2 linked regions of the Chitinimonas arctica genome follow. The protein of the gene in region 1 binds, or shares a complex with, the protein of each later gene. Links are inferred from orthologs where the notes say so. Each region holds a gene or a part of one and is shown on either strand. Other genes may lie near its edges.

Region 1 (16,131 bases):
TGGGTCGGCAGCCAGCTGGACCGGCTGGAAGAACATGAGCGCAGCGATAGCAACTATGTCTCCTGGCGCAGCACCGTCGGCCATCTATCGGTACAGTGGTCGGCCGGCCGCTTGCCGGGCAGCCAGGCGGAGTACGCGGTACTGGCCGGCATCGATGTGACCGAACAGGAAATCGCCGAACAGCAGGCCTACTTCCTCCGCCACTACGACAGCCTCACCGGCCTGCCCAACCGGGCCTTGCTGGAACGCCGGCTGGATCAATTCCAGCCTACCGAAGGTGGCAATCTGCTGGCCCTGATCCTGATCGGCGTCGAGCGCCTGGCCGACGTGCGCGATAGCCTGGGCGTGGCCACCGGCGACCTGCTGCTGCGCGAGATATCGCGCCGGCTGGGCAGCTGGCAGCAGGCCGGCGATTGGCTAGCGCGGGTGGGCGACAATAACTTCGCCTTGATGCTGGAAGTCAGCGACGAAGTGGAACTGATCAATCAATTGCGCCACCTGCTGGAGCAGCTACGCAAACCCCATCGCCTGGATGACCGCGAGTTCTTCCTGCCGGCTTATCTGGGCGTGGTGGTGCACAACAACGAGGAACACGATCCGGCCGGGTCCTTGCAAGCCGCCGAGGCAGCCCTGCATCGCGCCATCCTCGACCAGGGCGAGGGGTATCAGCTCTACCAATCCACCTTGTCGAACGAAGCGGCCGAGAGGCTGATACTGGAAGGCGAATTGCGCCTGGCCTTGCAGGGCGAAGGCCAGCTGGTCCTGCACTACCAGCCGCAGGCGGACCTCGGCAGCGGCAAGGTGGTTGGCCTGGAAGCCCTGGTACGCTGGAACCATCCGCGCCTGGGCCTGGTCCCGCCGGCCCAGTTCATTCCCCTGGCCGAATCGTGCGGCTTGATCATCAAGTTGGGCGAGCAGGTTTTGCGCATGGCCTGCCACCAGGCGGCTGCCTGGCAACGGGCCGGCCTGCCGCCCGTCACGGTGGCCGTCAACCTCGCCGCAGCCCAATGGTCGCAAAGCAATCTGCTGGCCATCGTCAAATCCGCCCTGGCGGAAAGCGGACTCGATCCGCAATGGCTGGAGTTGGAACTGACCGAATCCACCTCCATGCACGACCCCAGCGCGACCATCAAGGTGATGGCGAATCTGCGCGCCATGGGCGTGCATATGTCGATCGACGATTTCGGCACCGGCTACTGCAATCTGAACTACCTGAAGCGCTTCCCGGTGGACAAGCTGAAGATCGACCGCAGCTTTGTCATGGAGATCACCACCGACCCGGATGATCTGGCCATTTCCCGCACCGTGGTCGCCATCGCTCACCAGCTTCGGCTGGAAGTGGTGGCCGAAGGCGTGGAAACCGAAGGACAACTGGCCTTGCTGGCCGACGCGGGGTGCGATCTGATTCAAGGTTACTTCTTCAGCCGGCCGCTTGCCGTGGAGGCTTGCACCGCCTTGCTGAGCGCCGGCACCACCCTGTCCGCCGGGCGGCGCCAGCGCTACAACCGCACCCTGCTGATGGTGGACGACGAGAGCAATATCCTGGCCTCGCTCCGTCGCCTGCTGCGCGGTAGCGGCTACCAGCTGTTGACCACCAACAGCCCGTTGGAAGCCTTTGAATTGCTGGCAACCCACGAGGTTGGCGTGATCGTGGCGGACCAGCGCATGCCGGAACTGAATGGCACCGAGTTGTTGAACCGGGTCAAGGATATGTATCCGGGCACGGTGCGCATGATCCTGTCGGGCTACACCGACCTGCAAACCGTGACCGACGCCGTCAATCGCGGCGCGATCTACAAGTTCCTGACCAAGCCCTGGGAGGACGATGCCCTGCTGGCTGTGCTGGAGGAAGCGTTCAGCAAGTACGAGCTGGATCGGAATGTCGCGGTCAGATAGCCGCAGGGTGTGACGGGTTCAGCAAGCGCCCTATCATCGCCTTCACGGCTTCCGCGGCCTTGGCGGGCTGCTCGAACGGAAAGTGATGTCCGCCCGCGAACTGCTCCAGCACGATGCCGAAATGCTGCCGCATATGCTTGAGGTCCGACGACCGCACATAATTCGAATCGCTGCCGCCGATAAAGCCGGTCGGTACCCGTAGCCGGCCGCGCTGGGCCGGAAAGGTATGGGGGATGGCGCAGTAGATGTCGTATTCCACTTGCGGACGGAATTTCAGGCTGACGCCCGCGCCGCTCGGTTCCGTACCGGCCTCCACGTAGTCGCGCAGGCAGCTGGGATCGAAGCCGCGGAACATGCCCCGCTCATGGAAGTGCCGGTAGGCCTCTTCCACATCGGCCCAGTCCCGGCGGCGGTTCAATGTGCCCCGTCCTGGCGTCAGGCGTTCGATGTAGCCCAGCCGCTTGCCCAGCCACAGCATGCTCGATACCGGCCGGCCGAAGATGGGTGAATCGAGCAGCACCACCGCGCGGAACAGCTCGGGCCGTTCCAGTGCGCACATAAAGGACAGGAATCCGCCCAGCGAGTGCCCCACCGCGATGACCGGCTCGGTGTAGCGCTGCTCGATATACGCCAGCGACTCCGCCACCAGATTGGGCCAACCGTCGCTTACCGGATAGCGCGGGTCGTGTCCCAGCATATTTACGTAGCCGACATCGTAGTCGGCTTGAAAATGGCCAAGAAATTGCCGGTAGCTTTCAGCGGTGAAGCTGTTGGCATGGGAGAAATGCAGGGCGGCTTTTTGTGTAGGCATGACTACCAAGCGATTGCTCGAATTTATGCTGCATCATAGTCCTTTTATATGCGGGAATCCAAGGGCGCCAAGTCTTTATCGTCCACCCGTCTGCTATACATAGTGCTGGGTAAGCTCTGAAAACGTCACCGAACCCACCGCCTTGACGACGCTACTTCGACGTATACCGATCAGCCTTTACTACATCGTGGTCGCGACGGCCTGGATCGGCTTGTCCGATCGTCTGCTGCTGACTTGGATCAGCTCCCCCGACTGGCTTGCCCACTGGCAGACCGTAAAAGGCGTGATCTTCGTGCTGGCCACGGGCGCCGCCTTGCATATGGTGTTGCGGCATAGCCAGCGCAGGCAGACCTTGGCGCGCCGTCGCATCCAGAATCTGAACGGCTTCTACAACGCCATCTCCAAGGTGGCGGATGCGGCCATGCGGGCAGACCAAAGCGGGCCGCTGTACAAGGCGGTTTGCGAGGCGGTCGTCGATAATCCCGGCATCCTCGTCAGCGCGGTCGCGCTGATCGAACCGGACGGAATGAGTATTCGCAGCCACTATGCGCTGGGTCCCGCCGCCGATCTTTACGACCAGCCCTTGTCCCTGGATCCGACCCACGAGAATGCCGCTTCGGTGTCCTTGCGCGCGATCCAGACACGCAAGCCCTGCATCTGCAACGATATCCGGCACGAGCCCGGTTTCGAGATCTGGCATGCGCAATACCTTTCGCGCCATATCAATGCCTTCGCCGCCTTCCCCGTCTTCGAGGAAGGCCAGCTGGTGGGGACCTTGACGGTCGCGAGCCGCCACCGCGACTATTTCAATATCGAGCTGGTGGAGCTATTGGAACGCCTGGCCGATGTCGTGTCCTTCGGCCAGGGCCATCTGCGCCGGCTCAAACGGCTGCGCTTGATGGATAGGCTGATCGAACGGGCCAACGATGGGGTGATCGTTACCGATCGCGAAGGCGTGATCCTGGCGGTCAATGCACGTTTCTGCCAGGTCAGCGGCTATGAATCGCACGAACTGCTGGGGCAAACCACCCGCTTGCTGCATTCGGCGCGGCAAGGTCCCAATTTTTTCCGCGATATGTGGCAGCGTCTGCTCCAGCAAGGCCATTGGCGCGGGCAGATCTGGAACCGGCGCAAGGGTGGCGATATCCATCCCGAATGGCTGACCATCTCCGCCGTACTGGATGAACAGGGCCAAACCGAACATTACCTGGCGGTCTATAGCGATCTCAGCGAGCGGATGGAGGCCGAGTTGCGCATACGCGAACTCAGCTCGCTCGATACCTTGACCGGCGTACTGAACGCGGAAGTCTTTCGCGCCAGGCTGGCCGAACACCTGCAAAAAACCCGCAAGAACCGGCGGCGCGCCCTGGTGGCGGTATTGAACCTGAACCGCTTGCGCGTCATCAACCAGGCCTACGGGCGGGAAAAGGGCGACCGCATTCTCAGCGAAATCGGCGAACGCCTGCGCGCACTCAATCTACCGGATGCCTTGATCGGGCGTTTGGGTGGCGATGAGTTCGGTATCGCCGTGGGCGGCCTGAATACGCTGGAGGACGTGATGCGCCACGCCCGGCGCATCGGCAGCAGCTTCAACGCCCTGTTTGCCCTGGATGCCGATACCCTGCTGATACGCCCCAGCATCGGCGCCGTCTGCTTTCCCGAACATGGCGACGACACGGTCACCGTATTGGCGAACGCCACCGCCGCCGTGCAGCGCTGCAAGCGCGAGGGCCTGGATACGGTGCGGCTTTACACGCCGGATCTGTCGCATGAAGTCAGCGCCCCTTTCGAACTGGAGCAGGATCTGCGCCGCGCCATCGATAATGGCGAACTATGGCTGGCCTTCCAGCCCCAGCTACGCATCAGCGACGGCACGCCGATCGGCATGGAAACCCTGCTGCGCTGGGATCATCCCACCCTGGGCGCCATATCGCCGGCCAAGTTCATCCCCGTCGCCGAAGAGTCCGGCCTGATCCTGCCCATCGGTGAGTGGATACTGTTCGAGGCCTGTCGCCATGCCGCCAAGTGGAACCGCGGCCGGGAACAGGCGCTGCGGGTGGCGGTCAATGTCTCCGCCGTGCAATTCCAGCGCCAGAATTGGCCACGGCTGGTGGAAAAGGCCTTGCTCGCCAGCGAGCTGGCGCCGGGCTGCCTGGAGCTGGAAGTGACCGAAAGCGTGGTGATGCAGCATATCGACGCGGTGGCCATGCGCTTGCGCGCGCTCAAGGCCCTGGGGGTGCAGCTGGCCATCGATGACTTCGGTACCGGCTACTCCTCCCTGGCCTACCTGAAGCGGCTGCCCATCGACCGGCTGAAGATCGACCAGAGCTTCGTGCGTGGCCTGCCGGGCGATGCCGGCGACGCGGCGATCGCCCGTGCCATCTGCGGCCTGGCCGTCAGCCTGGATTTCGAGACCATCGCGGAAGGGGTGGAAACCGCCGAACAGGCCGCCGCCCTCCTGGCCATGGGCTGTCCGGAAGCACAGGGCTGGCACTACGCCCGCGCCATGCCGGCGGCCGAATTCGAGCAGTGGTTGCACAAACACGGTTGAGTGATCCACCGGGCGTATAATCGGCGGCCTCGCAAGCTCCTGCCAGCCAAAAGATCATGCCGTCGCTGCTGCCACTTCCTCCTCTTCCCGCTCCGTCCCACCGTAGCCGCCTGGCGCTGCCGGCCGGCTCGGCCGATGCCAACCTGCTGGCCGCGCTGACTTCCCAGTGCCGCCCGCTGGTGGTGCTGACCGCCGACGCCCAGACCGCCAGCCGCTTGAAGGATGAAATCGCCTGGTTCGCGCCGGACAAGCTGGTGGTACTGCTGCCCGACTGGGAAACGCTGCCCTACGACAGCTTTTCGCCCCACCACGACCTGATTTCCGAGCGCTTGGCCACCCTCTGGCAAATTCGCCAGCAGCAAGCCGACGTGGTGATCGTCCCGGTGCAGACGGCGCTGATGCCCTTGCCGCCGGTGGAGTACCTCACCGCCTACAGCTTCTTTCTGAAGGCCAAGACGCGGCTGGACGTGGAAAAGCTGCGCAGCGACCTGGCCTTCGCCGGCTACAACCACGTCACCCAGGTCTATGGCCCCGGCGAATTTTCCATCCGCGGCGGCCTGATCGACCTGTTTCCCATGGGCTCGACCCTGCCCTACCGGCTCGACTTGTTCGATTCCGATATCGAAACCATCCGCACCTTCGATGTCGATACCCAGCGCAGCATCTATCCGGTCCCGGAGATCCGCCTGCTGCCGGCGCGCGAATTCCCGCTGGACGAGAACGGCCGTGCCAAGTTCCGTTCGCGCTTTCGCGAAGTGTTCGAGGGCGATCCGAGCAAATCGCGGGTATACAAGGATATTTCCAACGGCCTGATCCCGCCCGGGGTGGAGTACTACCTGCCCTTGTTCTTCGACCAGACCGCCACCTTGTTCGACTATTTGCCGGACGATGCCCTGCTGGTGCAGCACGGCGACCTGATGCAGGCCTGCGAACGCTTTTGGGTGGACACCCAAAGCCGCTACAAGATGCTGGCCGGCGACAAGGACAAGCCCTTGCTGCCGCCGAATGAACTGTTCGTGGGCGTCGACCAATTTTTCGCGCGGATGAAAGCCTATCGGCGGCTGGAACTGAGTGCGGCCGGCCCCTCGGTGGAGAATGCGGCGGAACAGGCCTGGCGCGAAGCCAGCGCACCCCTGCCCGATCTACGGGTGGACAGGCGGGCCGACAATCCCATCCAGAAACTGAGCGATTTTGTCGCCCGCTTCGACGGCCGCATCCTCTTGCTGGCCGAATCCCTGGGACGCCGGGAAACGCTGCACCAGTACTTCACCGAATACGGCCTGCCGGTCGCCGTTGCCGAGAACTGGCAGGCCTGCGAAAGCAGCGATGCACCGGTCCTGCTCAGCGCCTCGCCGCTCAGCAGCGGCTTTATCGCCGGCCGCCTGGCCCTGATCACCGAAGCCGATCTATACGGCCAGACCAGCACCTTGAGCCGGCGCAAGGCACAAAAGCGCAGCAACGCCGAAGGCATGCTGCGCGATCTGTCCGAACTCAAGATCGGCGACGCAGTGGTGCATGAGCAGCACGGTATCGGCCGCTATAAAGGGCTGATCAGCATGGACCTGGGCGAAGGCGCCTCGGAGATGCTGCACCTGGAGTATGCCGGCGGCGACACCCTCTATGTCCCGGTCGCGCAGCTGCATGTAATCAGCCGCTATGCCGGCGGTGCGGAAGATAGCGCGCCGCTGCACAAGCTGGGTTCCGGCCATTGGGAAAAGGCCAAGCGCAAGGCAGCCGAGCAGGTGCGCGATACCGCCGCCGAACTGCTCAATCTCTATGCCCGCCGTGCGGCACGAGAAGGCTATGCCTTTGGCTTCAACCCGCACGACTACGAAGCCTTCGCCGCCGGCTTCGGCTTCGATGAAACGGCCGACCAGGCCGGCGCCATCGAAGCGGTGGTGGCGGATATGACCAGCGGCAAGCCGATGGACCGCCTGATCTGCGGCGATGTCGGCTTCGGCAAGACCGAAGTGGCCCTGCGCGCCGCCTTTGTCGCGGTATCCGACGGCAAGCAGGTCGCGGTGCTGGTACCGACCACTCTGTTGGCCGAACAGCATTTCCAGAATTTCTCCGACCGATTCTCCGACCTGCCGGTGCGGGTAGCCGAGCTGAGTCGCTTCCGCTCCAAGAAGGAAGTGGATGCCGCCATCGCCGGCATGGAAGCCGGCACCATCGATATCGTGATCGGCACCCATAAGCTGGTGCAGGACGGCGTGAAGTTCAAGAACCTCGGCCTGGTCATCATCGATGAAGAACACCGCTTCGGCGTGCGGCATAAGGAGCAGCTCAAGGCCCTGCGCAGCGAAGTCGATGTGCTGACCCTCACGGCCACCCCGATACCGCGCACCCTGGCGATGTCGCTGGAAGGCCTGCGCGACTTTTCCATTATCGCCACCGCGCCCAATCGACGCCTGGCGATCAAGACCTTCGCCGCCAACTGGAGCGACGGCGTCATACGCGAAGCGGTGCTGCGCGAGCTGAAGCGCGGCGGCCAGGTGTTCTTCCTGCATAACGAGGTGGATACCATCGTCAATATGCAGGAGAAGCTGGCGGCGCTGCTGCCGGAAGCCCGTATCGGCGTGGCCCATGGCCAGATGCGCGAGCGGGATCTGGAACAGGTAATGCGCGATTTCAACCAGCAGCGCTTCAATCTGCTGCTGTGTACCACCATCATCGAGACCGGCATCGACATCCCCAATGCCAACACCATCATCATGAACCGGGCCGATAAATTCGGCCTGGCGCAGCTGCACCAACTACGCGGCCGGGTGGGCCGTTCGCATCACCAAGCCTATGCCTACCTGCTGGTGCCCGACCTGAAGACGCTGACGCCCTCGGCCAGCAAACGGCTGGAAGCGATCCAGCAGATGGAGGAGCTGGGTTCCGGCTTCTACCTGGCCATGCACGACCTGGAAATTCGCGGTGCCGGCGAAGTGCTGGGCGACGACCAGTCGGGCGAAATGCAGGAAATCGGCTTTTCGCTTTATTCGGCCATGCTCAATGAAGCGGTCAAGGCGCTCAAGAAGGGCATAGAACCGGATCTGAACGCACCGCTGGGCGTCGCCACCGAGATCAATCTGCATAGCCCGGCACTGCTGCCCGGCGATTACTGCCCCGATGTGCACGAACGCTTGGTGCTTTACAAGCGCCTGGCCAATTGCGAAAGCTCGGACGAGCTGGACGATATGCAGCAGGAATTGATCGACCGCTTCGGCCTGCTGCCGCCGCCGGCCAAGATCCTGCTGGACTGCCATCGCCTGCGCCTGCTGGCCAAGCCCCTGGGCGTGCTCAAGCTGGATGCGTCGGACAGCGCGATCTCGGTGCAATTCGCCAAGCAGAACAGCATCGATCCGATCAAGGTCCTCAAGCTGATCCAGACCAAGCGCAATTACAAGCTGGCCGGCCAAGACAAATTACGGGTGGAAAGCGCCCTGCCCGACCCGGCCTTGCGGGCGGCGCGGGTGAAGGAATTGCTGCAGGAACTGCGTTGATGACGCGGTCGCGGGCTAGTCGCACAAATTGCAACAAATCCGCGCCACCATGAATACATCAATAAACAAGCACTTCGGTGCGGGTCGCGGCGCGAGGCCGATCCATGCGCTTGTCTAGCCTTGTAGCGCCGACGGATTTTTCCGACAATCAAACCAACACCGGAGGACCTTGATGACCGTGGTACCCGACCTCGAACTGCCGATGACCGGCGATCAGGCATTCAATACCGCCGCGCTGCGCGGCACGCCCTACGTACTGTTTTTCTATCCCAAGGACAACACGCCCGGCTGTACCACCGAAAGCGGCGACTTCCGCGATCGGCATGAAGCCTTTTTGGCGGCCGGCTGCCGGCTCTACGGTGTCAGCCGCGACGGAATGAAGTCGCACGAGAACTTCAAGGCCAAGCTGGCCATGCCTTTCGAGCTGGTATCGGACCCGGATGAAACGCTGTGCAACGCTTTCGGCGTCATGAAGATGAAGAATATGTACGGCAAGCAGGTGCGCGGCGTGGAGCGCAGCACCTTCGTGGTGGATGGCGAAGGCCAGGTGGTGAAGGAATGGCGCGGCTTGAAGGTGCCGGGCCATGTCGATGACGTACTGGCTTTTGTACAGACGATGAAATAAGCGAAACGCCCGTTCCCGTGACGGGCGTTTTGCATGGTGCCCGCCCACCGGCCGAGATTCGGCCCGGGGTGGGCAGACAGGGGGGCCGGCACGGCAGATCGCCCGGCCCCGACGATATCCGGGAACAACGCGAGGAACCGTATGGCCGCCGTCCGTAAAGCCAAAACCACCAAGCTCTTTGTGCTGGATACCAACGTGCTGATGCACGACCCCACCAGCTTGTTTCGCTTCGAAGAACACGATATCTGCCTACCCATGGTCACCCTCGAGGAGCTGGACGACCATAAGAAGGGCATGAGCGAAGTCGCCCGCAATGCGCGCCAGGCCAGCCGCTTCCTGGACGATATCGTCCGCGGCAAGGAAAGCCAGATCGAAAAAGGCGTGGCCCTGGAAACCGCCTCCAAGGGCATGGCGTCCGGCCATCTGTTCCTGCAGACCTTGGCCGCCAAGGTCGATCTGCCGGTCGACCTGCCGGTCGGCAAGGCCGACAACCAGATCCTCACCGTGGTGATGCACCTGGCGCAGCTGCATCCGAAGCGCGAGGTGGTATTGGTGTCCAAGGACATCAATATGCGCATCAAGGCCCGCGCACTGGGCCTGCCGGCCGAAGACTACTTCAACGACCAGGTGCTGGAAGACACCGACCTGCTGTATTCCGGCATACGCGAAATCGACCAGGCCTTCTGGGAAAAAAACGGCAAGGATATGAAAAGCTGGCAAGAAGGCGGCCGCGCCTTCTACCAGCTCAATGGCAGCGACTGCGCCAGCCTGCTGCTGAACCAGATGATCTGGCAGGAAGCGGAAAAACCCTTCCTGGCCATGGTAAAGACGGTCGAAGGCAAGACGGCGGTGCTGGAGTCGGTCAAGGACTACAGTCACCCCAAGAACGCCATTTGGGGCATCACCGCCCGCAATCGCGAGCAGAATTTCGCCATCAATCTGCTGATGAACCCCGATATCGACTTCGTCACCCTGCTGGGCCAGGCCGGTACCGGCAAGACCCTGCTGACGCTGGCGTCCGCCTTGATGATGACCCTGGAGGAAAAGCGCTACAGCGAGATCATCATGACCCGGGTCACCGTCCCGGTCGGCGAGGACATCGGCTTCCTGCCCGGCACCGAGGAAGAAAAGATGGCGCCGTGGATGGGCGCGCTGGACGACAACCTCGATGTGCTCAACCAGACCGACGGCGAATCGGGCGAATGGGGCCGCGCCGCCACCCGCGACCTGATCCGCTCGCGCATCAAGATCAAGTCGCTCAACTTTATGCGGGGCCGCACCTTCCTCAACAAGTTCCTGATCATCGACGAGGCGCAGAATCTTACCCCCAAGCAGATGAAGACCCTGATCACCCGTGCCGGCCCGGGCACCAAGGTGGTCTGCCTGGGCAATATCGCCCAGATCGACACCCCCTACCTGACCGAGGGCTCGTCCGGGCTGACCTATGTGGTGGACCGCTTCAAGGGCTGGGGCCACTCCGGCCACGTCACCTTGCAACGCGGCGAGCGTTCGCGGCTGGCGGACCACGCGGCCGAGGTGCTGTAGCGGCGCCCGCTCAAGGTGTTGCGGGGATGGGGGCCGTCCTTGCAAGCGGCCCCCTTGCGTTTATTGCAGGTTTAACTTGAACGCACCCCGTCTAAACTTAGGTACACCTTAAAGGGGCGTTTAATGACGATTATTGCCGTATTCAACCAGAAGGGCGGCGTAGGCAAGACCACCACCACCGCCAATCTGGCCGCCGCCATGGCCAAGAACGGACTGACGCCGCTCGCAATCGATCTGGACCCGCAGGCGCATCTCACCGCCTTATCCGGATTGAACCCAAAGGTGGAAAGAACGGTCTATAGCTTTTTCAACCAGCAGACGCCGCTTTCCGACCTGGTTACCCAGCTACCCAACCAGGTCAATCTGATCCCCTCCCATATGGAACTGGCCCGGGTGGATATGATGCTCAGCCAGAACCGGCACGACCTGCGCCGCCTCAAGAAAGCCATGGCGGAAGAAATGCTGTCCAGCAGCGATACGCCGGTCCTGATCGACTGCTGTCCCATGCTGGGCGTGCTATCCCTATCGGCCCTGATGGCGGCCGACGTGGTACTGGTACCGGTCACCGCCGAATACCTGGCCATGAATGGCGCCCAACAACTGGACCAGACCTTGAAGGGCCTTGCCACCAAGGGTCTTTATCGTCCCCGCAAGGTGTTTATCAACCGCTATCAACGCGGCCACACCACCTCGGAGAAGGTCGCCCATGAACTGACGCGACGGTATGGGAAGGATTTTTGCAATACTCGCGTGTTCGAAAGCCAAAGCGTGCTGGAGAGCGTCGGGCAAAATAAGGATGTCTTCAGCTTTGCGCCAGACTCCGAAGGCGCTGAGGACTTCAGCTATCTCCTGGACGAATTGATAGAATCGGGTTTTATTAAGGTGAATATGTGATTTTTCGCGTTTTACTTGCCCTCTTACTGGCCCTGTCGGCCCACGCGGCCGATATCGACAGCCTGTGGGACTACGACAAGCCCGCCGTTTCGGAAGCACGTTTTCGGGCTGCCCTGGCCAAGGCGAAAGCCGCCGGCAATACCGAACAGGCGGCGGAACTACTGACCCAGATCGCCCGCGCCCAAGGCCTGCAAGGCCGCCTGCCGGAAGCCAATACCACCCTGGACGCCCTCTTGCCCGAGCTGGGCCAGTTGCCGCCGGCCGTCAGCGTGCGCTACCTGTTGGAGCGCGGCCGCCTGATCAATACGGCCGGCGAACCGAAAAAAGCCTGGCGCTGGTTCCGCACGGCCCTGCTGCAAGCGCAGAAGCACCAGTTGGACCTGTATCTGATCGATGCCATGCATATGCTGGGCATCGTCGATAACGGCAAGGCCACCATCGAATGGAATAGCCAAGCCATCGCCCTGGCCGAGCAAAGCAAGGCGCCCCACGCGCAAGACTGGCTGGGCTCCCTGTACAACAACCTCGGCTGGGCCTATCACGACCAGAAGGACTACGCCAAGGCGCTGGATTATCTGCGCCGGGCCCAGCGCTGGCACGAACAGCGCGGCACGGGTCGGCCGCTGCTGGTGGCCCGCTGGAGCGTGGCCAAGGTACTGCGCGAAACCGGCGAACATGAAAAAGCCCTGGCCATCCAGACCGATATCGAACGGGCCTGGGTGCGCCTGGGCGAACAGGATGGCTACGTCTACGAGGAAATCGCCGAGAACTTGCTGGCCCTGGGCGAGCGCCAGCAGGCGCGCGTTTATTTCGGACGTACCTTGGCGGTGCTCAGCAAGGATGAATGGCTGGTCAAGACCGAGCCGGCAAGGCTGGCGAGGATACGGGAGTTGGCGGAATAGGTGCGTGTCGAACGGCATTGACCGGTAGCATCGGCTCCTCAAACAAACGCCCCGCATAAGTGGGGTGAATACAGGGCGGTGGCTCGGCTCACATTACGCCGAGCCGAGTCCTATTGCATCGTCTAGAAATAGAAGATAACCGTGCTTAACGAAATGTAATGCGCAATGCTGCAACTGCATCATCTATCGGCACGAAGAAGTTCAGGTTCTGACTTGCGCGACCAATCATATAACCTTGGACAGCAATACCAACTACGCGGCCATCTGCGGCAACCAACGGCCCACCTGAATTCCCGGGATGAACCTGCGCATCGCTTTGCAGGAATTTTTGTCCGCGATCATCACGGTAAGCCGATACAATCCCGCGAGTGACGGTAATGTCAAGCTCGTCGCGGAGCGGGGTTCCAATAGCAAAAACGTCTGTGCCAACCGCCGGCTGAGTCGAGCGCGCCAAGGTCGCTGCGGGCAAATTTTCCTCGCGTAGTTTTAGAAGTGCGACGTCGCGAGCGCTATCGGCGCGAACCACATCGGCAACAATCTTACGACCGTTCGCCAAGCGCACAGTCACAAAGCGTGCCTCCCGAACCACATGTTCGTTCGTGATTGCATATCCTTCTGGGGATATGATGAATCCGCTCCCATGTCCGCTTCCAGCATATACGGTCAGTGTGGCATTGCGTGCAGCCTCTAACGAAACACCCAATGGACTCGCCGATTTCAAATTAAGTGTAACTGAGTCCTCTGCTATGCTATTTATTCCACCGGTAGCTACCGATTTACCTCCTAGTTCGCGCCGCGTAACAAGGTCGTTGAACTTCCGATCTGCTAAGAGGTTTTGAACGGACAAACCAAATGCATTTGCGAGGTTCTTCTCGATTCCCATTGGTGCGCTACTGTCGCTTTGGTATGACCCTTCCGTTGTAACTTCGTAAACAACCTTGCGCTCTAACTGTCCATATACCTGCCAAGCAACTTGAACATAAGCACCGCCCTTGGAATCTCGATAGTTGCCAAAGCCTGCCAACGGGTAGCATGCACTAAGTTCGAGCTTGTTCACCTGGCCTGCCACGAGTAGCTCTGCCTTCCATGTCGACGGATCGTCAAACAGCGCGTTTGGGTCGCCGACTACTGGATAGTTGTACTTCTGCAATTCTTCGCGGAAGGTTTCGGTTAGCTCATCATCCGTTATATTGATCCTTCCACCTCGCCACTCCACAGTACCGGAGGGGACACAGGCGAAACCAATATAGTTCTTGCCGACTTCCTCTCCGCGCCGGAGTTTGACGACGACCTTCTTGAGCTGGATGGGCTTGGCGTCGACTCCCCGCGGCACCTCCAGTGCACTATGCACTTGGGCCTGTCGAACAGGTGTGGCGCACCCGCTAAGTAAAGCCAGCCCAGCCACGACTACAAATAAGCCCCGACGCGAGGTTGTTTGCCAGCAATACATCCTACCCTCCCACATATTGGGCCAGGATAACGGCTAGCCTGGCGATTTGGTTTCTCCAGAGAAGCACAGCATCTATATGGTCTTTCAACTCACCAAGCCCACTAAGCGCAATTATGTATAGCCTATATGACCTGTTGCCTACAGTGTTTTGTCTCAGATCGACAGGCAAGGGCGCTATTGTATGTGCTGTGGAAATTGGCAACGACAAGGCCCGTGCCAGCACTTTCCCACCTGCCGGTCCGCATTCGTCTATCGGCGTAAAAACCGCCAGCCTGTACTGCTAAATTTGCACGTGCCATTCACCCTGCATGAAAAACCGACAATGACGCTTCGTGCGAGCGTTAACGTCTAATCGCGAGCCACTGCTGCACTTTCTTTTGCTATCCGGTCGAGATTTTTCTGCGCGTCAGCGTGCCCTTGAGCAGCAGATTTTCGGTACAGGTCGAGTGCTTGCCGATCATCCCGAGTCAACCCTAGGCCGTGTTCGTACAGATGACCGAGTTTGTTCTGCGCAAAAGCATCCCCTTGTGCTGCGGCCTTGCGATACCAGGCAGCGGCTTGGGCATAATCTTGCTGCACCCCACGGCCAGCCTCATACAATGTCGCCATGCTCGCTTCCGCAGTGGCCAGCCTCTGTTCGGCACTTTTTCGATACCACATCATCGCTTGCGCGTAGTCCTGCGGCACACCATGGCCCTGTTCGAACATATCCCCAACATTGCACTGGGCAGCGGGATGTCCTTGATCCGCAGCCTTGCGATACCAGGCCATTGCTTGTGCATGATCCCGCGGCACATCGGAGCCTTTCATATAGATCATGCCGAGATTGAACTGAGCGCGGGAGAAACCCTTCTCGGCGGCCTTTCGAAGCCAGAAAAACGCTTGCGGAAAATCTCGCGACACGCTTTTGCCATCTAAAAAGAGCACGCCCAACGCGTTCTGAGCAACTGGCAGCCCCTGTTTGGCTGCCCTTCGGTACCAGGCGATAGCCTGTTCATCATCCTGCGGCACGCCGAGCCCCTGCTGGTACATCCATCCGAGGTTGGTCTGAGCAGTCGCACGCCCCTGCTCAGCGGCTTTGCCGCACCAGCTCAGTGCCTGCTAATTATCTTGCGGCACGCCAAGGCCACCAAGGTACAGCGTACAAAGATTGGTCTGCGCATCCGCATTGCCCTGCTGCGCGCTCTTGCGATACCAAGCCAAAGCTTGCAGGTGGTCCTGCGCAACTTCCTGACCTAGCTGATACATTGCGCCCAGCTTGTTTTGGGCGGCGGCATGGCCGCTTTCCGCCAACGCACGCACCCCATCGAGTGTCGCCTGCTGAAGGTCCGTTTTATGTCCATTCAATCCCGCCCAGGCCATACCGGACAATCCCACTGCCATGGTAAGCAGCCAAATACGTACTTTCATTTCAATTCCCTTTGCTTACTGCGCATCAGCGATTTTAGCTGGGCCCCACCACCCCCGCCCTGATCTCGAATTCAACCGTCTCCAAACGCTCGCGCAGCACCGTCTGCTGGTGGCTGAGATGCACCCGGTTCACACGGCCTGTCGCGCCAGCGCATCAAGGTGGCCCGTCTCGTCGCACCCCAATTTTTGAGTAAATTCAACTTTCAGGGAAGATCTAAGTTGCTCTTAGCATTGTTCCACGATGCTTTTTGTTGGACAAAAAATCCCACATTTAATAGGGCGGTCTTCTCGATAGCTTTCAAATCCTCTTGCTGCTGAGTAAGCTCTCTTTGCATAAGGGGATGTACTAATATTTTATTATCCAACAGAAGGTCACTGGGGGCCAGCCCCTCTATTTCTTGTATATATAAATCCACGGAATCAGTTGCATAGGTCGCAGCTTGTACAATTCTGCCCACATTATTTTCACGTAAATGATCCAAAAGACTGCACACTGAAAAACACGCATCTTGTGCCGATGACACATATAGAGAAGCAAAGTCATCTGAACTGGGTG
Region 2 (15,552 bases), 3.2 Mb from region 1 along the record:
TCCCGACGACTATGCCCTGGCGTGCCAGGGGCTGGATTGTTTGCGCAAACTGCAGGATCACCAGCTGACTATCCTGGACGATCTTTCTCGCGACCCATCGGCGGATGCCATGCTGGCGGAGGCCGAATGCTTGCTGTTGATCAGGGAACGCACCCAGGTCGATGCCGAGTTCCTGCGTCGTACCCCACATCTCAAAGTGATCAGCCAGACCGGCAAACTGGCACGCAATATCGATCTTGATGCCTGCGCTGCCGCCGGAGTGGCGGTGGTGGACAGTATCGGCTCCCCCCATGCTCCGGCGGAGCTCGCCTGGTTGCTGATGATGGCGGCACGCCGTCAGTTCGTAAGCAATGTGAACGCACTCTACCAGGGGCAGTGGCAGGGTCCCATGGGTCGCATCATGCGTGGTCAGACCTTGGGCATCCTGGGTTTTGGCAAGATCGGCAAGCTGGTGGCTGGCTACGCTCACGCCTTTGGTATGCGGGTGATGGTTTGGGGTAGCGAGCGTGCCCGCACCGAAGCGCAGGCCTGTGGCTACGAGGCCGCGCCGAGCCGGCAAGCCTTCTTTGCAAGCGCCGATATTCTCAGCCTTCATCTTCGGCTGGTGGAGGGCACCGAGCGTTCAGTTACCGCAACAGACTTGGCCCGGATGAAACCCGATGCCTTGCTGGTCAATATCAGCCGCGCCGAGTTGATCGAACAAGGCGCGCTGGAGGCTGCCCTGCGCGCAGGGCATCCGGGCTTTGCGGCGCTCGATGTTTTTGAAGCCGAACCGATCTATGCGGTGGATCATCCATTACTGCAAATGCCAAATGTGCTTTGCACGCCGCACATGGGGTATGTGGAGCGGGACAGCTACGAGCTTTATTTAAGTAGCGCGATAGACAAGTTGCTGCAGGTGCTGGCGGGGGATGGCAGCCAGGTACTTAACGGTGTTTGTCCGGAAGCGCCTCGGCAATAAAAAATCCCGGCAAACACAAGGCATGCCGGGATTTTTTTCGCGAAATAGCGATAGCTTTGCTTAGAACGGAATATCGTCCTCAAAATCATCAAAGCTTTGCGGTTTCTGCGGCGCAGGGCGGGACTGGCCGCCGGCTGCCGGTGCGTCGCCCTGGTAGCCGCCGCTTGCCGGCGCGCGCGATGGCGCGGATTCGTTGTAGCTCGGCGGGGTCTGGTCGTACTCGGTGCCGCCGCCCGTACCGCCGCCGCTGCGGCCGCCCAGCATCTTCATTTCATCGGCCAGGATTTCGGTGGTGTAGCGGTCCTGGCCGGTGGTCTTGTCTTGCCACTTGCGGGTCTGCAGGCGGCCTTCGATATAGACCTGGCTACCTTTCTTCAGGTACTGGCCGGCGATCTCGGCCAGGCGGCGGTACATGACGATATTGTGCCATTCGGTCTTCTCGTTCTTCTGGCCGCTATTCTTGTCCTTCCACGACTCGGTGGTAGCGATGCTGAAATTGCAGATGGCCGTGCCGTCCGGCATATAGCGCATTTCGGGGTCTCGGCCTAGATTGCCGATCAGCAGGACCTTGTTGAGCGATGCCATATGAAAATCTCCGGTGTTGGTAGGGTGGAAGCGTTTGAGCGCCATCCACCTTGATTGCATGTTCTATGTACGAATCGGTTTGCAGGTAAGGACTACAGGTCGAGCAAGCCTACAGGTCGAGCAAGCGTTTTGCGCCGGCCTCATCCCAGCCTTCGCGCAGCACCTTGAGGTAGGCCACGCCTTCCTCGGCGATCACGACGGCTTCTTTTACACCGTCAAGGCGTGCCAGTTGCCGGGCTAGTTCGGCGGCGTTGCCCAACTGCGCGTCGGCGATATGGTACATCATCGTCCGCACCGGCATGGGCGGCTTGAGGCCCAGGGTCACCAGTAACCAGATGCCGATCAACACGGCGCAGAACACATGGACCGGCAGGGCGCCGCCATGGTGGTAAAGCCAGCCGCCGGCCGCCGATCCCACGGCGAAGCCCAATGCCTGGGTGGTGTTGTATACACCCATCGCAGTGCCCTTGGCGTCGGCCGGGGCAATCTTGGAAATCAGGCTGGGCTGGGTCGCTTCCAGAATATTGAAGGCGATAAAGTAAACGCCCAACCACGCGACGATACGGGGAACGGTGTCGAAGCCGCCGGCCATGCCCAGTTGCGCCAGCAGCATCAGGGCCACTGCCGCCAGGAAGACCTGTTTGAGCTTGTTCCTGGTCTCGGCGACGATCACCGCCGGCACCATCAATACAAAACCGACGGCCATGACCGGCAGATAGATTTTCCAATGCTCGCTCGATGCCAGCCCGGCGGTTTCCACCAGTGCCAGCGGCAGGGTAACGAACAGCGCCATCTGCGCCGCATGCAGGGCGAAGACGCCATAGTTCAGGCGCAGCAATTGCGGATCGCGCAGTACGTCGCCCAGACGCTTGGGATTGGCTTCGGCATCGGAGTGGAAGCGGCTCTGCGAGGGATCGGGAATGATCTTCCATACCCCGGCTATGGCGGCCAGCGCCAAGCCGGCTGTCAGCCAGAATATGCCAGACAAGCCTATCTGCCCGGCCAGCGCGGGGGCGGCCACCAGGGAGACGGCAAAGGTGACGCCTATGCTGCCGCCTACCATGGCCATGGCCTTGGTGCGGTTCTCCTCGCGGGTCAGGTCGGCCAGCAGGGCGGTGATGGCGGCGGAAATCGCGCCGGCGCCGGCAATGGCGCGACCGATCGCGATCCAGACCAGGTCATGGGCCAGGGCTGCCACCACGCTGCCCAGGATCAGCATCAGCAATCCGCCATAGATGACCGGCTTGCGGCCGATACGGTCGGACAGCATGCCCAGCGGTAGCTGCAGCATGGCCTGGGTAAGGCCGTAGATGCCAAGGGCGAAACCGACCAAGGTGTGGTTGTCGCCGCCGGGCAACTGGCGCGCATAGAGGGCGAACACCGGCAAGACCAGGAACATGCCCAGCATGCGCAAGGCATACAGGCCAGCGAGACCGGCGGAAGCGCGAAGTTCGAGCGGGGACATGGACACCGATAGGGATGCGAAAGGCGGGATTCTACCAAATTCGCAGGTGAAACCTGTGGCGGGGTGACCGGCCGCAAGTTTGCTCGCGAAAAAATCGTTGCTTGCTCAGTAGGGCGTAGGGCTCGGCGGGGTTGTCAACTTCAGCTAGTAGGGTGTTTTGCAATGCTATTGTAATACGCCTTTAAATGGGCCAATTCAATTCGCGAGCCGATAGTGATCAGCTTATCGGCGGCAATGCCCCCGGTTTTTCTGAATTGTTCGATTTCTTCAGCTGAAAGGAGGGAGTCTCCGGTGGCCGATGGTTTTTTCAATTCTTCAATTGCGGCAAGCGCATGTTCTGGGTTTGGAGTGCCATCGGAAGTCTTCTCTAAGTACCAGCAGTTGATGGAAGAGCTGGAGTCGAGCATCAGCATATATTCACTGCGCGTGTTATCGCTGGTTTGTGCTCCAGCCCACTTATATAAACGGGTTATGACGCTAGCTTTATTTTCACCGGAAAGTACGGTTAAAGTGCTGCTGGGGTCCGAAAGCCATTTCGGTGGATTGCTTTGCAGATTTTTGGAAACGTGTGGACTAAGTCCTTGGTGGTCTTTAAGTTGCATCAGCTCTATGGGTGGGTATTTTTTGCCCTGCTCGCCATAGAGGCCTAGGGAAATGATTCCATCTTCGCAGGTCAGTTTAAGTTGGCTTTTGTCAGGCAGTAGATTTAATCCCTTGACCGAGTCAAGCATAATACTCGTGTTGGACATGAAACGGTGCAACGCCTCGGGGGTCGATATGCCTTTGAAATCCTTCGTCGCCTGGTGGAGTTTGTGCACGAGGATTTTTATGTTATTTTCTTTAATCTTGAGCTCGCGATGGAATTTCCCGCCTAAGAGATATTTACTAAAGAAGTCTTGTATGCGTACAAGTATGCCCTCGCTGGTTGCCCTGTCTTGGGCTGTGCTTAAATCTTCGGTCTTTAAACTTTCGCCTATAATTTTGAAACGATCCTGGCTCAGTTTGTTGCGATTGATTGTAGTCATTTGATTCCCTTTTTTATGAGTGTTTCGCAAAAATTCATACTCTTGTTATAAATAATGCCAATCAATGATCAACGCTTCTACAAACAGCAGGCAATTTTAGCTTTTGTGCAGATTCGCCAAGTCCGCCGCCAGTAAAGGGTTCACCCCAGACTGGCAATGTTGTCGTCATGAAATGCTCCGGAAGTGGCACTTCCTGGCCCACTGTCCGCCACCCGCCCCCTCACCGTCACGCTCTAGCCGGCCAACTCCGGTAAACTCTCCGGTCGCCCTTTCGCCATCCGAGCCAGGCCATGAGCTACCGTCCCATCGATTCGAACAATCTGATCCGTATTCGTGGTGCGCGCACCCACAATTTGAAGAATGTGAACCTGGATCTGCCGCGGCACCAGCTGGTGGTGATCACCGGCCTGAGCGGTTCGGGCAAGTCTTCGCTGGCCTTCGATACGCTCTATGCCGAGGGGCAGCGGCGCTATGTGGAAAGCCTGTCGGCCTATGCGCGCCAATTTCTGCAGTTGATGGAAAAGCCCGATGTGGACCTGATCGAAGGCCTTAGCCCGGCGATCTCCATCGAGCAGAAGGCCACCAGCCACAATCCGCGCTCGACGGTCGGCACGGTCACCGAGATCCACGACTATCTGCGGCTGCTGTATGCCCGGGTGGGCACGCCGTATTGCCCCGACCACAAACAACCGCTGGAGTCGCAGACGGTCAGCCAGATGGTGGATCACGTACTGGGTCTGCCGGAAGACACGAAATTGATGGTGTTGGCCCCCGTCATCATGGGCAAGAAGGGTGAAAACCTCGATCTGTTCGACGAGCTTCGCGCGCAAGGTTTTGTGCGGGTGCGGGTGGACGGCGAGGTGTACGAGATCGACGCCGTGCCGAAGCTGGACAAGAACAAGAAGCACACCATCGAAGTGGTGGTGGACAGGCTGAAGGTGCGCGAGGACCTGAAGCAGCGCTTGGCCGAATCGTTCGAGACCGCCTTGCGGCACGCGGACGGCCGCGCGATCGCGGTGGAGATGGAAAGCGGTAAGGAATACTGGTTCTCGGCCAAGTTCGCCTGTCCCATCTGCAGCTATTCCTTGCCTGAGCTGGAGCCGCGGCTGTTCTCCTTCAATAACCCGATGGGTGCTTGCCCGAAGTGCGATGGCCTGGGCGCCATCCAGTTCTTCGATCCCAAGCGGGTGGCGGCGTTTCCGCACCTATCGCTGGCGGCAGGCACCATCAAGGGCTGGGACAAGCGCAATCAGTTCTACTTCCAGATGCTGCAAGGCCTGGCGGAACACTATGGTTTCGACGTGGATGCCCCCTGGGATACCCTCAGCGAGGAAGTACAGCATGTTGTGCTGAGCGGTTCGGGCAAGGAAGAAATCCGGTTTATCTACCTGAACGAAAAGGGCAACAAGTTCGAACGGGCCCATCCTTTCGAAGGCATCATCCCCAATCTGGAACGGCGCTATCGCGAAACCGATTCCTTGGCCGTACGCGAAGAGCTGGCCAAATATCTGAACAATCAGCCTTGTCCCGTCTGCTACGGCGCGCGCCTGCGGCTGGAGGCCCGCCACGTGCTGATCGGCGGCAAGAATATCTTCGAGGTCAGCCAACTCTCCCTGCGCAATTCCAGCACCTTCTTCGCCGAGCTGAGCCTGCAAGGCAACAAGGCGCAGATCGCCGAGAAGATCGTCAAGGAAGTGGGCGACAGGCTGGGCTTCCTGGTCAATGTCGGCCTGGACTATCTGTCGCTGGACCGTTCGGCCGATACGCTGAGCGGCGGCGAGGCGCAGCGTATCCGGCTGGCCTCGCAGATCGGCTCGGGGCTGACCGGGGTGATGTATGTGCTGGACGAGCCGTCCATCGGTCTGCACCAGCGCGACAACGACCGGCTATTGCTGACGCTCAAGCGCCTGCGCGATCTGGGTAATAGCGTGATCGTGGTCGAGCACGACGAAGATGCCATCCGCGCGGCCGACTGCCTGGTCGATATGGGTCCGGGCGCCGGCGTGCATGGCGGCTATGTGCTGGGAGTGGGGCGGCCGGAAGAGATCATGGCCAACCCCGATTCCATTACCGGACAATATCTGTCCGGTGTTCGCAAGATCGCCGTGCCGACCCAGCGCCGCCAACCCCAGGCCGATCGCTGGCTGACGCTGAAGGGCGCGCGCGGCAACAATCTCAAGGGTGTGGATCTGGCGCTGCCGCTGGGCATGATGGTCTGCATCACCGGCGTATCGGGTTCGGGCAAATCCACCCTGATCAACGATACCCTCTATACCGCTGCGGCACGGCACATCTACGGCAGCAACGGCGAACCGGCCGCCCACGACGAGATCCATGGCCTGGACCAGTTCGACAAGGTGATCAATGTCGACCAGTCGCCCATCGGCCGCACGCCCCGTTCCAACCCGGCCACCTATACCGGCCTGTTCACGCCTATCCGCGATCTGTACGCCGGCGTGCCCATGTCGCGCGAGCGCGGCTACGGGCCGGGCCGTTTTTCCTTCAACGTCAAGGGCGGACGCTGCGAGGCCTGCCAGGGGGATGGCGTGATCAAGGTGGAGATGCACTTCCTGCCGGATGTCTATGTGCCTTGCGATGTCTGTCACGGCAAGCGCTACAACCGCGAAACGCTGGAAGTGCAATACAAGGGCAAGAACATCACCGAAGTGCTGGAAATGACCGTGGAGCTTGCCCGCGAGTTCTTCGACGCGGTGCCCACTATTGCCCGCAAGCTGCAGACCCTGATGGACGTCGGCCTCAGCTATATTCGGCTGGGCCAGTCGGCGACCACCTTGTCCGGGGGCGAAGCGCAGCGGGTCAAGCTGGCGCTGGAATTGTCCAAGCGCGATACCGGCCGCACGCTCTATATCCTGGATGAACCCACTACCGGGCTGCATTTCCAGGATATCGACCTGCTGCTGACGGTGTTGCAGCGGCTGACCGAGCACGGCAATTCGGTGGTGGTGATCGAGCACAATCTGGACGTGATCAAGACCGCCGACTGGCTGATCGACCTGGGCCCGGAAGGCGGGGCGGGCGGCGGGCAAATTATCGCGACCGGTACGCCGGAAGACGTAGCAGCCAATCCCATCAGTTATACCGGTCACTATCTGAAGAAATTATTGGCGAACTGATCACGTTCGCTTAAGCCGGGTTTATCCCCGTTCTGCCCATCCCTCGGGCGGTGTGCCAGGCCGGCCGCCGCCCCGCAAGCGAAGGAAGCGCCATGAATGCCAATCAGCACAACCCAGTCGTCGCCCGTATCCCCGCCTTGCGGCAAGCCATGCAGGCACATGGCCTGGCGGCCTACATCGTGCCGTCGGCCGATCCGCATTTGTCCGAGTACCTGCCGGCGCGCTGGCAAGGCCGGCGCTGGCTGACCGGTTTCCATGGTTCGGTCGGTACGCTGGTGGTGACCGCCGACTTTGCCGGCCTGTGGGTGGATAGCCGCTATTGGACCCAGGCGGAGGCCGAACTGAGCGGTTCCGGCATCGCCATGATGAAGATTCCGGTAGCCAGCAGCGCCCAGCATCTGGACTGGCTGGCCGCCAATGTGGCGACCGGCGCCAGCGTTGGCGTTGACGGTGCCGTATTGGGCTTGCTGGCAGCGCGTGCCCTGCAGGCTGCCTTGGACGGCAAGGGCATCGCCCTGCGTACCGAACTGGATCTGTTGGAAACAGCGTGGCCCGAGCGGGCCGGCCTGCCGAGCGCCGCCATTTACCAGCACGAAGCGCCGTACGCGACCATGACACGCGCCGCCAAGCTGGCCCTGGTTCGCGCCGAAATGGCCAAGCTGGGTGCCGACCAGCACTTTATCTCTACCCTGGACGACCTGGCCTGGCTGTTCAATCTGCGCGGCGCCGATGTGAACTACAACCCGGTGTTCGTCGGCCATGCCTTGCTGGGCTTGTCGGAAGCGACCCTGTTTGTCGCCGCCGGCAAGATCGATGCGGCGCTGGCGGCCCTGCTTGCCGCCGACGGCGTCAGGATCGCCGCTTACCAGGACGCGGGCGCCGCGCTGGCTGCCCTGCCGGCCACGGCCCGGCTATTGATCGATCCGCGCCGTATCACCTTGGGCCTGCGCCAGGCCGTGCCCGCCGAGGTCGAGGTGATCGAGGCCATCAATCCGTCTACCTTCGCCAAATCGCGCAAGCATGAGGCGGAGGCGGGTTTTGTCCGGCAGGCCATGGAGCAGGACGGCGCCGCGCTGTGCGAATTCTTCAGCTGGCTGGAAGGCGCGCTGGGGCGCGAGCGGGTGACCGAACTGGATATCGATAAACAGATCACCGCCGCCCGCGCTCGGCGCTCCGGCTTTGTCTGCCCCAGCTTCGCCACCATCGCCGGATTCAATGGCAACGGCGCGATGCCGCATTACCGGGCTACCGAGGCCAACCATGCCGTGATCGAAGGCGACGGCTTGCTGCTGATCGACTCCGGCGGACAGTACTTGGGCGGCACCACCGATATCACCCGGGTAGTCGGCGTGGGACAGGTCAGTGCCGCGCAGAAGCGCGACTGCAGCCTGGTCCTGAAAGGCATGATAGGACTGGCGACCGCCCGTTTTCCTCGCGGTACCAAGAGCCCGACGCTGGACGCGCTGGCCCGTGCGCCGATCTGGGCCGAACTGATCGACTATGGTCATGGCACCGGCCATGGCGTGGGGTATTTCCTGAATGTGCACGAAGGCCCGCAGGTGATTTCGCCGCACGCCGCGCCGGAAGCCCACACGGCCATGGAACCCGGCATGATCACTTCCGATGAGCCCGGCATCTATCGGCCAGGCCAATGGGGTGTGCGGATCGAGAACCTGCTGCTGAACGTGTCGGCCGGCAGCGGCGAGTTCGGCGAGTTCCTGGCCTTCGAAACCCTCACCCTCTGTCCCATCGACACCCGCTGCCTGGACCATGCGCTGCTGCGGGCCGATGAAATCGCCTGGCTGAACAGCTACCACGCGATGGTGCGCGAACGTCTGCAGCCGCATGTGAGCGGCGCGGCGCGCGATTGGCTGCTGCAGCGCACCGAAGCCATCTGATCAATCCGTCCGAACCTCAACCAAGTAGGAAATCGCATCCATGCCCACGTCGTTTGCTTCCTTCCGCTGGGGCCGTTGGCTATCAGCCGTGCTGCTGCTTATCGCCTTGCTTGGCGCGGCCTATGTCTGGGCGGTGCTGAACTGGAACTATGCGGAGGGCGAGCGGGCCGGCTTCGTACAGAAGCTGTCGCGCAAGGGCTGGATCTGCAAGACCTGGGAAGGCGAGCTGGCCATTATCAATATGCCCGGGACGCTGACCGAGAAATTCACCTTCACCGTCCACGACGAGAAGCTGGTGACGGCCATCAACAACAGCCTGGGACGTAAGGTGACGCTCTACTACGAGCAGCATGTGGGGGTGCCGACCAGCTGTTTTGGCGACACCATGTATTACATTACGCGGGTACGGACGGTGGATTAGGAACGCGCTGAACGAACATGGAGGCCTCCGCCTCCATGTTTGGACGTCCCTGGCGTTACGCAGCCGAGACTATTTCTTCAGCACCAGCTCCAGCATCCGGTCGGCGAGATCCGACGGGCTATTGCTGCCATCGCTCTTGTACCATTGGATGGTCCAATGCAGGCCGCCCAGCAGGAGCTTGCGCAGCAGGCGGGTATCCTGGTGCACCAGGCCGGCCTTGGCGGCTTCGTCCAGCACCAGTTGCCAATCGCGCTCGTAGGCATCGCGCAGCTTGATCAACTCGGCGCGGGCTTTTTCCGACAGGCTGGGCCATTCGTACAGCAGCACCGACAAGGCGCCCTTGTCGTCGCCCAGCAGGGTGTCCAGATGGACACGGCACAAGGTGCGCAGGCGATCCAGCGGCGTCTTGGCATTAGCCAATGCTTCTTCGGCGCGGTCGGTCAGATCGCCGATGCCGGCGGCCATCACGGCGACCAGCATCTCTTCCTTGGTGCGGAAGTGATAGAACAGGCTGCCCGATTGCATACCCACGGCCTGGGCCAGGTCGCGCACCGTCGTCCGCTCATAGCCTTGTTCCTTGAACAGGCGGCTGGCGGCGGCGATCAGTTCGGCCCGGCGTGTCTTCTCTTCTGGTGTGGTCATGATGCTTTTCTGGTTGGGGCCATCTATACGAAGCTTTGTTGCATCAGGTGGCGAACAAAATCCAAAGACTGGATGGCGCATTTTATACGCAATCGCTAGTGTGGTGTACCTGAAATAGCATTAATTAATAACTTTGCCTGCACGAGCAATGGCCTCAAGGATTGAATCTGCGCTTTTGCGCCATACAAAGGGCTTCGGGTTGGTGTTGTGGATGTCCAAGTAGTGGCGGATTGACTGCTCTAGATCGGCGACGCTGCTGTGGGCACTACGCTTGATCCACTTCTCACTGATTTGTGAGAAAAAACGCTCCACAAGGTTGAGCCAGGAGGCCGAAGTTGGCGTGAAGTGCAGATGGTAGCGTGGCCTGCTGGCGAACCAGGCACGCACCTTCTCCGTCTTGTGCGTCCCGTAATTGTCCATGATCAGGTGGATATCCAGGTCTGCCGGTACGCTTGCGTCGATGGTATTGAGGAACTGCAGAAATTCGACGCTCCGGTGGCGACGTTTGAGTTGGCCAATGACCTTGCCAGTGGCCACATCCAGAGCTGCGAACAGCGAAGTCGTCCCGTGCCGCTTGTAATCGTGTGTCCGGGTTTCTGCTTTGCCGAACGTAAGCGGAAGTGAAGGCTGCGTTCTATCCAGTGCCTGAATCTGGCTCTTCTCATCCACGCAGAGCACCAAGGCACGATCCGGCGGGGCGAGGTACAAGCCCACCACATCGCGGACCTTATCGACAAAATTCGGATCGGTGGAAAACTTGAACGTCTCCAGCCGATGGGGCTTGAGCCCGAACGCGTGCCAAATGCGCTGCACTGTGGACGCCGACACGCCTGTTGCCTTGCTCATCGTGCGCACGCTCCAGTGCGTCGCGTCAGTAGGCTTACTGTTCCGGACACGATCAATCACCGCCTGAACGTGTTCGTCTAGCACCGTGCGAGGCCGCCCCGACCTCGGTGCATCGGTCAGCCCTGCCAGACCATACGACTCGTACCGACGACGCCACCTTGAGACGGTCTGCGCAGTGGTATCCAGCCGCTTCGCGATCTCTTTGCCTCCTTCGCCGTCAGCACAACTGAGCACAATCTGAATTCGTAGCTTCTCATCGGCCGGCGCCTTGCGCAGCGCCAAACGTGCATTCAGCTCTCTGCGCTGCTCTTCGGATAGTTCCAGCTTCTTGATCGGGCGGCCCGTTCTGGTCATCGTCATAGTCTCCATGAGCTATTGAACTACGACAATTATACCAAATATTTAATTAATTCTACTTTTGAGACACCACACTAGGTCAAGCGCACGCTTGTCAGCCCACCATGGACCGTAAGTGGCGGAGAGAGGGACCCTGGCCGGTCCGAATTACCCGCCAAATGCCCGCCGCCGCGGATTTCCAGCCAGGCGCCAAATAAGTGATAGCGCCGGGCCGATACGGCAAGTCATTGATATGGAAGGATGGTAGTAGCTATCCCGGTGCAATTGGTGAAAGAGCATAAAGTGATGTGATTGCATTTTTTCTGCGCCTCCCCAAGCATGTTAATAAAGCCACATAGGCGATCAGGAGTATTCCATGCGTATTGCCTTTCTTTTGACCCTGTTTTGTACGAGCGCATTCGCCGCCGGGGTGGATTCCTTTACCCCCCAAGGCGCGGTACGCGATGTACGGCAAGCCAAGGCGCTGTTCTCCGAGGCGATGGTTCGCTTTGGCGATCCGCGCCTGGCAGATCCTTTCGAAATCCGCTGCGGCGAAGAAAAAGGGACCGGTCGCTGGATCGATGACAAGACCTGGGTCTATGACTTCGTCCGCGACGTACCGTCCGCTGCTTCCTGCCAATTCGATCTCAAGGCAGGATTGAAAACGCTCAAGGGCACACCTTTGCCCGCCGCCGCCTTCGCTTTCAATACCGGCGGCCCCGAGCCGGGTGGCCCCAATCAGATGCTCTGGCCTTCCAGCGGCGAAACGATCGATGCGAGCCAGGTATTCATCGTGCCGTTCGGTGCGCCGCCCACCCTGCAGAGCCTGCTGGCCAAGACCCGCTGTGAAGTGGAAGGTATCCGTGAACGCATGCCGGTGACCGTGCTGACGCCGGCCGAGCGCACCAAACTATTCCTTGGTTTCTTCGGTAAGGACACCAGGAGTTGGCCGGTCAATGCCGAGGCGCTGCGTTGCCAGCGGCCCTTGCCGGCCGATACCAAGGTCGAACTGGTTTTCGATGCGGGCCTGGCCGCCGCCAATGGCTTGAGCCTGCGCGAACCGATGCGCTTCGAATACCGTGTCCGTCCCAAGTTCACCGCCTGGGTCGGCTGTGAACGCACGCGCGACAAAGCGGCCTGCATTCCGATTTCACCTATTACCCTGAATTTCAGTACCGCGGTGAGTCTGGCGCAAGCCAAGGCGGCGGTTTTGAGCAGCGCGGACGGCAAACAGCGTTGGTCGCCCGAACCCTTCTCCGAACAGGATATCGAGACGATCGAGGACGAGGCCGGCAAGCGCATCCAGCAGGTCAGCTCGATGCGCTTCAAACCCTTGTTTCCCGAGAGCACCACCCTGCGTATGGCCCTGCCGGCCAATCTACGCGACGAATATGGCCGGGTACTGAGCAATGCCGCGCAGTTTCCGCAAACGGTCAAGATCGATAGTTTTCCCGCGCTGGCCAAGTTCGCCGCCGATTTCGGCGTTGTCGAGCGCAGCGTTGGCGTATTGCCGGTGACGGTGCGCAATGTGGGCGAGGCCGCCAAGGCTGCCGCGACGCCCCCTCCTCCAAGCGGGGTAATGGACAAGCTGGCCGATATGGCCAAGCGTGCCACCGGCAGCGAGGAAAAACCGGCGCCCGCCGGCCTGGGCTTGCCCTACCGCCAGCTGAATGTGAATAAGGAAGCCGATATCCTGCGCTGGTATCTGCGCCTCAGGCAGGGTGCCCAGGCACAGGAGAACAAGGATTATCGCTCCGCTTCCCTGTTGGCCAAGGAAGCGGGCGCCCAGCAATTCCGCCTGCCTGCACCCAACGATAACCAGGCCGCCGAAGTGATCGGCCTGCCCTTGCCGCAAAGCGGCTTGACCATCGTGGAAGTGGAAAGCGCCAGGCTTGGTCAGCGCCTGCTGCAGCCGGTGGCGCCCATGCAGATCGCTGCCGGCGCCCTGGTCACCAATCTCTCGGTGCATTTGCGGCGGGGCCACGACGATGCCCTGGTCTGGGTTACCTCGCTGGACAAAGGCTGGCTGGTGAACGCCGCCAGCATCAGCCTGCTCGACTGCAAGGGACGCCTGTTGGCCAGCGGCAAGACCGACAAGCAGGGCATCTGGCAGTATGGCAAGGCCTTGCCCGCCCAGCGCTATGACTGTCCGTTGTTTGCCTTTGCCCGCCAGGGACAGGATGTGGGCTTTGTGGCATCGGACTGGGATCAGGGTATCGAGTCTTGGCGTTTCGGCGTCGATACCGAGCGGGAACGGAGCCAGCGCAGCAGCCTGCATGCGGTCTTCGACCGTGGCTTGTATCGTGCCAACGAAACGGTTTCGATCAAATTGCTGGCGCGGGAAAGGACCGCGGGCGGTTTCGGCTGGCTGGCCGACGCGCAATTGCCCAACCAGGTGAAGCTGGTCCATATGGGCTCGGACGAAAGCGTGGTACTGCCGGTCAAGTGGCGTAGCGGTGCGGCGGAGTTGAGTTGGAAGGTGCCGGCCGAGGCCAAGCTGGGCAGCTACTCGGTGCAGGCGGAACGCAAGCAGGGCAAGACCATCAGCAATCTGGGCGAAGCCGGCAGTTTCAATGTGGCGGAGTTCCGGGTACCGCTGATGCGCGGCGTGCTCAAGCTGCCGGTCAATCCGGTGGCGGTGGACAAGCTCGATGCGCACGCGCAGGTGCAGTATCTGGCTGGCGGTCCGGCCGCCGGCGAGAAGATCAAGCTGCGCGGCGTGGTACGCCCCATGGGTGGACGGAACCTGGACGATTTCGAAGGGTTCGATTTTTCCAATGGCGACGTGTCGCCGGCGGTTACGCGTGGCGCGGAGGATGGCGAATACCAAGGTGGGGCGGGAGACACATCGCTGGAAAACGTCGAGGCCACCTTGGACAAAGCGGGTGGCGCGACCCTGTCGCTGGCGGGTTTGCCGACGCTGAGGGGCCGGCTTGGCTAAGCGCCGAACTGGAGTATCGCGATCCGAACGGCGAAGTGCAGACCAGCTCCAACGCCACCATAGTCTGGCCGGCCGCCGTGCAGGCCGGTATCAAGCTGGCCGATCCACAAGCGAGCGGCATTCCCATGGAATTGGCGGTGGCCAGTCTGGCCGGTAAACCGCTGGCCGGTCGCAGCGTCAAAGCGGAGGCTTGGACCCGCGTGGTCGATAGCCACCGAAAGCGTCTGGTCGGGGGCTTTTACGCTTATGAGGATAGCGAGCGCTACCAGGCGCTGGGCGAGATCTGCAATGGCAAGACCGATGCCAAGGGACGGCTTGCTTGCTTGATGCCGGCGCGCCACCGGGGTTCGGTCGTGCTGCGGGTTTCCAGCCGCGACGATGCCGGCCGGACGTCCTACAGCAATGCCGAAGTCTTTATGCCGGGCGACGGGACCGATTGGGAACGGGTCAGCGACAGTGACCGCATCGATCTGATCGCGGACAAGAAGAGCTACGAACCTGGCCAGACCGCCACGCTGCGGGTGAAGATGCCGTTCCGTGAAGGCAGCGCCTTGATCGCGGTCGAGCGGGAGCGGGTGCTGGAATGGCGAACCCAGGTGCTCACCGCCGCCAATCCCGTTATCAAGATTCCCTTGAAGGCCAATTACGGTCCCAATGTCTTTGTGTCGGTGATGGTGGTGCGTGGCCGCTTGGCCGATCCCGCGGCCACCGCGCTGGTCGATCTGGCCAAGCCGGCCTACAAGCTGGGCATCGTGAACCTGCGGGTGGGCGGGAAGGGCTACGCGCTGGATGTGAAGGTGAACACCGACAAGTCCCTCTACCAGACCCGTGACAAGGCCACGGTCAAGATCGCCGTCAAGTCGGCCGATGGCAAGCCCCTGGCCAAGGGCGCCGAAGTTGCGGTGGCGGCGGTGGACGAAGGATTGCTGGCCCTGCGCGCCAATGACTCCTGGAAATTGTTGGAGGGCATGCTGGGTGAGCGGCCCTATGGTTTCTTTACCGCCACTGCGCAAGGCCAGGTGGTAGGCAAGCGCCATTTCGGCCGCAAAGCCGTGCCGGTAGGCGGTGGCGGTGGCCGCGGCGGCACCCGCGAGCTGTTCGATACCTTGCTGCTGTGGAAGGGCCGGGTAGCCTTGGATGAGAAGGGTGAAGCCACGGTCGAAGTGCCGCTGAACGACTCCCTGACCAGCTTCAAGATCGTGGCGGTCGCCACCGCCGGTCCGGATCGCTTTGGCACCGGCGAAGCCAGTATTCGCGCCAGCAAGGACGTGATGCTGTTCTCGGGACTGTCGCGCGCC

The links.
Region 2: the proteins of mfd (region 1) and uvrA are in contact, whole or in part, in a crystal structure (PDB 4DFC), measured with the Escherichia coli proteins. The link is inferred for Chitinimonas arctica from one-to-one orthologs.

Annotation. Positions count from the first base shown.
Region 1 is NZ_CP041730.1:166,769-182,899, forward strand. Bases 4,959-8,949 are described here. They hold mfd (transcription-repair coupling factor), read left to right. Parts: upstream 4,959-5,314; coding sequence 5,315-8,749; downstream 8,750-8,949. Other genes in these bases: FNU76_RS00835 (putative bifunctional diguanylate cyclase/phosphodiesterase), read left to right, coding at 4,959-5,258; FNU76_RS00845 (peroxiredoxin), read left to right, coding at 8,922-8,949. In the rest of the region: FNU76_RS00825 (EAL domain-containing protein), read left to right, coding at 1-1,896; FNU76_RS00830 (alpha/beta fold hydrolase), read right to left, coding at 1,889-2,707; more of FNU76_RS00835, read left to right, coding at 2,850-4,958; more of FNU76_RS00845, read left to right, coding at 8,950-9,374; FNU76_RS00850 (PhoH family protein), read left to right, coding at 9,516-10,919; FNU76_RS00855 (ParA family protein), read left to right, coding at 11,043-11,813; FNU76_RS00860 (tetratricopeptide repeat protein), read left to right, coding at 11,810-12,715; FNU76_RS00865 (S1C family serine protease), read right to left, coding at 12,861-14,066; FNU76_RS25135 (tetratricopeptide repeat protein), read right to left, coding at 14,514-14,936; FNU76_RS00880 (DUF416 family protein), read right to left, coding at 15,779-16,131. UniProt on the Escherichia coli protein: Couples transcription and DNA repair by recognizing RNA polymerase (RNAP) stalled at DNA lesions. Mediates ATP-dependent release of RNAP and its truncated transcript from the DNA, and recruitment of nucleotide excision repair machinery to the damaged site.
Region 2 is NZ_CP041730.1:3,367,476-3,383,027, forward strand. Bases 3,959-7,370 are described here. They hold uvrA (excinuclease ABC subunit UvrA), read left to right. Parts: upstream 3,959-4,326; coding sequence 4,327-7,170; downstream 7,171-7,370. Other genes in these bases: FNU76_RS15200 (hypothetical protein), read right to left, coding at 3,959-4,036; FNU76_RS15210 (aminopeptidase P family protein), read left to right, coding at 7,263-7,370. Outside these bases: FNU76_RS15185 (D-2-hydroxyacid dehydrogenase family protein), read left to right, coding at 1-961; FNU76_RS15190 (single-stranded DNA-binding protein), read right to left, coding at 1,022-1,546; FNU76_RS15195 (MFS transporter), read right to left, coding at 1,656-3,011; more of FNU76_RS15200, read right to left, coding at 3,152-3,958; more of FNU76_RS15210, read left to right, coding at 7,371-9,068; FNU76_RS15215 (hypothetical protein), read left to right, coding at 9,109-9,489; FNU76_RS15220 (TetR/AcrR family transcriptional regulator), read right to left, coding at 9,559-10,131; FNU76_RS15225 (IS630 family transposase), read right to left, coding at 10,252-11,331; FNU76_RS15230 (MG2 domain-containing protein), read left to right, coding at 11,690-14,254; FNU76_RS15235 (alpha-2-macroglobulin family protein), read left to right, coding at 14,290-15,552. UniProt on the Escherichia coli protein: The UvrABC repair system catalyzes the recognition and processing of DNA lesions. UvrA is an ATPase and a DNA-binding protein. A damage recognition complex composed of 2 UvrA and 2 UvrB subunits scans DNA for abnormalities.